One region of the Erwinia sp. PME.40.26/001 genome, then DNA from elsewhere that is predicted to be linked to it. Evidence: predicted binding sites of a transcription regulator. Region 1 holds the regulator's gene; the other holds the start of a gene.
The links. The regulator LexA, encoded in region 1, represses DNA repair genes until DNA is damaged. The targets are predictions, from matches to a motif close to TNCTGTATGTACATACAGNA.
Positions count from the first base shown of each region.

Region 2: a site for LexA is predicted at 2,128-2,147, ahead of sulA (SOS-induced cell division inhibitor SulA). Genes of this name have one in related genera too.

Region 1 is NZ_JBVHNP010000015.1:29,182-32,785, reverse strand. Features, by position in the region: gene ACZ3HG_RS22330 (CsbD family protein) at 1-70, opposite strand, end outside; gene dinF (MATE family efflux transporter DinF) at 286-1,608, opposite strand; gene lexA (transcriptional repressor LexA) at 1,695-2,303, opposite strand; gene ACZ3HG_RS22315 (diacylglycerol kinase) at 2,410-2,778, opposite strand; gene plsB (glycerol-3-phosphate 1-O-acyltransferase PlsB) at 2,906-3,604, shown strand, end outside.
Region 2 is NZ_JBVHNP010000005.1:253,995-257,598, forward strand. Features, by position in the region: gene matP (macrodomain Ter protein MatP) at 1-93, shown strand, start outside; gene ompA (porin OmpA) at 184-1,251, opposite strand; gene sulA (SOS-induced cell division inhibitor SulA) at 1,601-2,107, opposite strand; gene ACZ3HG_RS16170 (hypothetical protein) at 2,274-2,480, opposite strand; gene ACZ3HG_RS16175 (TfoX/Sxy family DNA transformation protein) at 3,119-3,604, shown strand, end outside.

The DNA of each region.
Region 1 (3,604 bases):
GCTTACCCCATTGTTCTTTCACTTTACCTTTAAACTGTTTCCAGTTACCGCCGGCTTCGTCTTTATTCATAATGTGATTCCTCTACCTTGGGTTAAAACAGCTTTAACAGCTCGGAGTTGGGCTGATTAGCCAGATAATTATCTGGTTAATTGCCTGACACAGAGATAATTGTAGTAGAGAAATCGCACTCAAGCCGTAAACACCCTGTCTGTCGTACTGAAAAACCCTAAAAAAAGAGCCAAATCAGTAAGCTGGCGAAGCGGTACCTTACGTAAGAAAATGTTTCAGGGCATAAACCACGTGCCGTTACGCCAGTGCCGCCGCCAGACCGCCCACAGCGTGACACCGCGCAGCAGCAGAAACAGCGTGATAGCCAGCCACAGGCCGTGATTCCCCAGCCAGGGAACGCTGCACAGCGTCAGTCCAAAGCCCAGCGCGGCGACTGCCATACTGTTGCGCATCTCCCTGGCGCGGGTTGCGCCAATGAACATCCCATCCAGCAGATAGCAGCCCACGCCCGCCAGCGGCATCACCACCTGCCACCACAAATACTGGTCGGCAAGCTGGCGCAGCGGTTCAAGGGAGGTCAGTAGCGCGACAATGTGCTCACCCGCCAGGGCATAAAGCAGGGAGAACCCCAGCGCAACCACCAGAGACTGCCGACAGGCCGCATGCCACACGCTCAGTAACTGCCGGCTGTTGCGCGCACCATACGCTTCACCGGAACAGGCTTCCACCGCATAGGCGAAACCGTCCAGCGCGTAAGCAGTGAAAGTAAGAAACATCAGCAGTACGGCATTGACCGCCACGACGTCATTGCCGAGGCGTGCGCCAAACAGGGTCAGCGAGGCAAAGCAGACCTGCAAGAGGAGTGAGCGCAGCATGATGTCGCGGTTCAGACGCAGCAGTCGCGCCACATCTCCCCGCCAGGCCCTTAACATCAGGCGCAGCGACAGACCGCGCATCACCATAACCCGCCATACCAGCAGCAGTCCGACGATCAGACTGGTGTATTCCGCTATTGCCGTTGCCGCTGCGGCCCCCTGCACGCCCCACTTCAGCCCGATGACAAACCAGAGGTCGAGCACGATATTCACCAGATTGCCGACGACCAGCAGGATGACCGGTGCCCGGGCATACTGTACGCCAAGCAGCCAGCCCAAAAGCACAAGATTCGCCAGCGTCGCCGGCGCACTGAGCCAGCGTATTTGCATAAACAGTGCGGCCTGCTGCAGGACGTCATCGCTACCACCCGTTACCCCGAGCGCCAGGTGCGTAATCGGCTGCTTCAGCACAACAAACAGCAGCCCGGCACAAAGTGCCAGCAGCAGCGGCTGCATCAGCGCACGCGCCAGGGCCTGTTTATCGTTAGCGCCAAAAGCCTGTGCCGTCAGGCCGGTGGTGCTCATGCGTAAAAACAGCAACAGCATAAACAGGAAGCTGGTAATAGTCGTGCCAATCGCGACACCGCCCAGATACGTGGGACTGTCGAGATGGCCAATCACGGCTGTATCGACCAGGCCTAGCAGAGGCACAGTGATATTAGAGAGGATCATCGGCAGGGCGAGCCGCCAGAGGCTTTTATCTGCGGGGGTGAGCAGTGTCATCGGAGTCCATCAGCGAAAAACCCTCACTGACGATGCTGTGCGCCACTTAAGCAGCACACAGCATTTAGCGGGGAGTGAAGTACCGGTTACAGCCAGTTGCCGTTGCGGATCACACCGACAGCCAAGCCTTCGATCGTCAGCGTCTGCTGGCGCAGGTCAACGATGATCGGTTTGAAGTCCGGGTTTTCGGGCAGCAGTTGCACCGTATTCCCCTGCCTTTTCAGACGCTTTACCGTCACTTCATCGTCAATGCGCGCCACCACGACCTGGCCATTGCGCACATCTTCTGTTTTATGCACGGCTAACAGATCGCCGTCCATAATGCCGATGTCTTTCATCGACATTCCGCTGACACGCAGCAGGAAGTCTGCGCCGGGCTTAAACAGGTCAGGGTCAACCTTATAGTGGCCTTCAATATGCTGTTCTGCCAGCAGAGGTTCACCTGCTGCGACACGGCCAATCAGTGGAAGACCGTCTTCTTCTTCCATCATCAGGCGAATACCGCGCGACGCACCGGATACGATCTCAATCACGCCTTTACGCGCTAACGCTTTCAGGTGTTCTTCAGCCGCATTCGGGGAACGGAAACCGAGCTGCGCAGCAATCTCCGCGCGCGTTGGTGGCATGCCGGTTTGATTAATGTGGTCGCGAATCAGGTCATAGACCTGCTGCTGCCTTGCCGTTAGTGCTTTCATCCCGCCCCCTGGTTGTTTATACAGTCGACTGTGAGTATATACAGGTATTTAGACATTGAAAACCTAAAGTTGGGCGAAATGCCGTTTGTGGCGATTTTTGGAAAACTCATCGCAAATGCGGCACTAACAGCATGATCCAGACAAACATGGCCAGCAAGATAGCCAACAGTACCGCCGCAGACCCCATGTCTTTCGCCCGCCCGGCCAGCGGATGAATTTCACTGCCGATACGGTCAACGACGGCTTCGATGGCGCTGTTGAGGATTTCCACAATAATCACCATCACCACCGACCCTATCAGCAACACCCGGGTGACCGCATCGACGTCCAGCCAGACGGCGATGGCAATAGCGATAATGGCCGCCACGGCTTCCTGGCGAAAGGCCGCTTCATGCTGCCAGGCCGCGCGGATGCCTTTCCACGAGTAGCCAGCCGCTTTTATGATTCGTGTCAGTCCGGTGACATTATTTGCCATAATCAGGGAACCCTTTGAGAAGTTTAACGTCAATGAGTGGAACTACAGGTTTTTCAACACCACAGATTCTGTTGGCGCTTTCTGGTATGCTTGCGGCGCTTTGCTAACAAGAGGCTTCATGTTGTCTATGTCAGGTTGGCGTAATTTATATTATAACTTATTGAATCTGCCAGTTAAATTACTGGTAAAAAGTAAGGCAATCCCGGCTGAACCGGTTGCCGAACTGGGGCTTGATACGTCGCGTCCTATTATGTATGTGCTGCCTTATGATTCAAAGGCGGATCTCCTTGCCCTGCGTGAGCAGTGTCGCAAACAGGACCTTCCCGATCCCCTGGAACCGCTGGAGATTGACGGCACGGTCCTGCCCCGTCATGTGTTTATCCATGATGGCCCACGCGTATTCCCGTATTTTGTGCCGAATCTGCAGTCGGTCAAGCTGTTCCACGAATATCTCGACCTGCACCGTAACCATCCCGAACTGGATGTGCAGATGGTGCCGGTATCGGTGATGTTTGGCCGTGCACCTGGCCGCGAAGTTCAGGGTGACGATCAGCCGCATCTGCGGATGCTGAACGGCATTCAGAAATTCTTTGCCGTGCTCTGGCTGGGCCGCGACAGCTTCGTGCGCTTCTCGCCGATGGTGTCACTGCGCCATATGGCGACCGAACACGGCACCGATAAAATCATTGCCCAGAAGCTGGCACGCGTCGCCAGAATGCACTTCGCCCGCCAGCGTCTGGCCGCCGTCGGTCCGCGCCTGCCGGTACGTCAGGACCTGTTCAACAAGCTGCTGCAGTCCAAGGCTATCGCCAAAGCGGTAGAGGAT
Region 2 (3,604 bases), on a different contig from region 1:
CTCATTGAAGATGCCGAACGTAAAGAGCAGTACGCCAGCCAGATGTCGTCACTGAAGCAGGATCTGAAAGCCATTTTGGGTAAGCCCGAATAACGCCGTTTATTCAGGACAGGTTCTGATTGATTCGTTCTCTTCAGACAATAAAAAACCCCGCCGAAGCGGGGTTTTTTTTAACGAGATAACTTAAGCCTGTGGCTGAGTTACAACGTCTTTGATGCCTTTAACTTCGATTTCTACGCGACGGTCTGGCGCCAGGCAGTCGATCAGGGCATTACGGCCTTTCACGCTGTCACAGGTGCTGCCGGTAACAGGGTTAGATTTACCCTCGCCACGTGCAGAGATCTTGTTAGAAGGGATGCCTTTAGACACGAGGTAGTCTACTACAGACTGAGCGCGTTTTTCAGACAGTTTCTGGTTGTACTGCTCGGAACCGATACGGTCGGTGTAACCCAGCACGACAACAGAGCCATCTTTCGGATCCAGGTTGCTCAGCTGAGTGTACAGCTGATCCAGTGCCTGCTGACCTTCTGGCTTCAACGTTGCTTTGTTGAAGTTGAACAGAACGTCAGACTTCAGGGTGAAACGCTTGGTTTCAACAACTGGAGCTGGAGCCGGAGCTGGAGCAACAACTGGTGCTACTGCATCATCCTGACCGAAACGGTAGGAAACGCCAACACTCAGCATTGAGTTATCAGGACGTGCACCAACGGTACCTGCGTCACCGATGTTGTTAACCCACTGGTAGTCCAGACGGGTTGCCCAGTTTTTGGTCACTGCATATTCAACACCAACCGCGGCCAGTGGAGAAACACCGGTGTCGTGGTCGCTGATGCGAGTGCCGTTAGCGTTCTGGGTGGAGTCTGCACGCCATACCATACCGCCCAGACGGGTATAAACGTCCAGGTCATCCATTACTGGGTAGCTTAATTTAGCTGCCAGCTGAACGCCCTGTGCTTTGAAAGCACCGTTTACGTTGTTGCCTTTGTTAGGCATACGGCCTAACCAGTCGTAACCCAGCTCGAAGCCCAGGTACTGGTTAGCCTGGTAACCACCGAACGCACCAGCACCAAGCTGGCTTTCATGCGATGGACCATCGTTATCTTGGTAACCGTTACCGTAGTAACCTTTGTCGTGGTACTGAGACCAGCCCAGTTTAGCACCGGTATACCAGGTGTCATCTTTAGGAGCGGCCTGCGCTACGGTAGCGAAGCCAGCCAGTGCCACTGCAATTGCGATAGCTGTCTTTTTCATTTTTGCGCCTCGTTATCATCCAAATAGGCAATGAGCTTTAATTTAGCTCTTTGGTTTAATCCTTCGCCGGGTTATGAAGCTCGATTATGACTCTTCCAAAAAATGGAGGTTATTGAGCACCCTGGCGAGCTAAAGTCTACAACGTACCAGCAAACTTACAAGTATGATGTGACGATGGTCAGCAAAAAAACAGGCTTTCATACACAATTTTTAACATTTCAGGGTGAATTCTTTGCCTCAAATGGGGTCTGAGAACGCAGCTAACCCATTGTCCCGCCGCGTCATAACATAATCAGGCGGTTATCTTGGCTCTGTGAGAGAAAAAGGCTGAGAAAAATCTCATTTTTACTTAATGATACAAAGTTGAGTGAATTCTTAGGCCATTTAATGGTCTGGTTGAAGGATAAATACTGCTTTCAGTACGCATAATGAGTCCTAACGCCTGGCCTGAACTGGCCGCTTCCTGCAATCGGATCCGGTCATTTTCTGACACGTCTTCTTCCAGCCATCCCAAAACCACACTGTAGTTACCCGTCTGCAACGCTTTGATCATTGCCTCTACCGTCGTGATTGCGCTGGAGTGAGAAGACTGCATCACTTTATCCAGCGGCAACCCGACACGCTGTAACCAGTCACGGCTCAATTTTTGCTGTGGGGTAAGCCAAAGCTGCCAGCGAGACTGCGTTCCCAGTTGCTGCAGCAGGGGCAACAGCAGCAATTGAGTCATATCAGGTTGATTCTCACTGTAGATCAGTTCGCTGATCAGGCCGTTAGCACATGGGGACGCCGCAGGGGCTGGCGTAGTAGTGTGCAGACTACGACGAACAGATTGAGATTTCAGAGAATGAGTACGCATAATGTCTTCGCTCACCAGTTGACTGTATGGATATACAGTATAGTCGCAGTGAGCAAAGATCAACCTTAATCTTGTTCTCCCATTGCTACGCACCTGAACGGTTCAGCGCCTGCCCCATGCTCTTTCTGCGGCGATCCTTTGCAGTTCTTTCACCCGACCAGCCTGTTCAGTGGGTGAGATGATGTTTGCGGGCGAAGGATTCTTCCCGATGTTCGTCAGGATTTTCTGCCGTATCAGCAAGGCCTGAATGGCTGTTGAAACTTCTGTGGTGGATAAGACTGTGTTCTGCCAGTGTCGCTTCCTGGCCCTGCGCAACAGAGGCCATAGCGAGAAGCAGGAAGAATAGCGTGATAATTTTTTCGTTCACTTTCATTGTTTCTCTCAGGTGAGCCAGTACGTTGTGACGATTACTATGCCTTCAGATTCGTCATGATTCGTCAGGCTAATTTAAACCCGTAGTCGGAACTGTGTGTATTAACAACGGATGTCACTCTTTTTATAACGCTGGCACGCCTGGGGGCAGATGCCCCTCCCCAATGAGGTATATTCCGCAGGTGATGAAGTAATAAAATTATACGATCGGTTAAGTATTATGTAACGACCAGGACAGTGACGATTTATTTAACGCTTCTTAACAGAAAACCGCGTTAGTCAGTGCAGTCAGACATCAGTGCGGTATTTCATGGCATACGAATGATAATAGAGTATTTTGATGTAACATATTGATTATTATGTTCATTTGATTTATTTGTGTTAATTTTTGTTTTTTAAATTAATCAATCGATTAAGTGTCATGCTGGCTGGTCATCTGAATGCGATTGGCCAGCATAATAAATGACAGGATTTGACTCAGCCTGAGAAGTGATGTTTTTCGTAATGCCTCGCAAAAATGCAATGTTATCCACGGAATGTTGATATATTCATTGAACCTGTAATCAGGATTGCCTATTTTCTGTGATGTGGTTTACGTCGGTACAGTGAGTTAATTCTGTAATAGTAGCAGGGGAGAATATGGATAATTCAAAGCGTAAAATAGCAGAAGCAAAAGAGCGGCTGGCTCCGCTGGGTGACGTTCAGTCCAGGACGCAGTTTGGTGGCTATTGTCTGGCCGTTGAAAAAACGGTATTTGCCGTGGTGGCTGAAGGCGAAATGTATCTGCGGGCCTGTGAACAGGTTCAGCCCTATATCGTTGAACGCAAAATGCAGCCGTTAAGCCTGAACAAGCGCGGTGTGCCGGTAGAACTGAACTATTATCGTGTCGATGGAGCACTGTGGTCTGACGACGAGCAACTGCTGGCGCTCTCGCATCTCTGCCTGCAGGGAGCGAGGCGTCAGCAGCAGGAGCGTCAGCGTAACCGCCGGCTGAAAGATTTACCCAATCTGGGGATAAGAATGGAGATGTTACTGCGGCAGGTCGGTATCACTACCGTTGACATGCTGATTCAGAAGGGGGCAAAACGCAGCTGGCTCCTCATACGTTCCTGCAATCAAAATCTC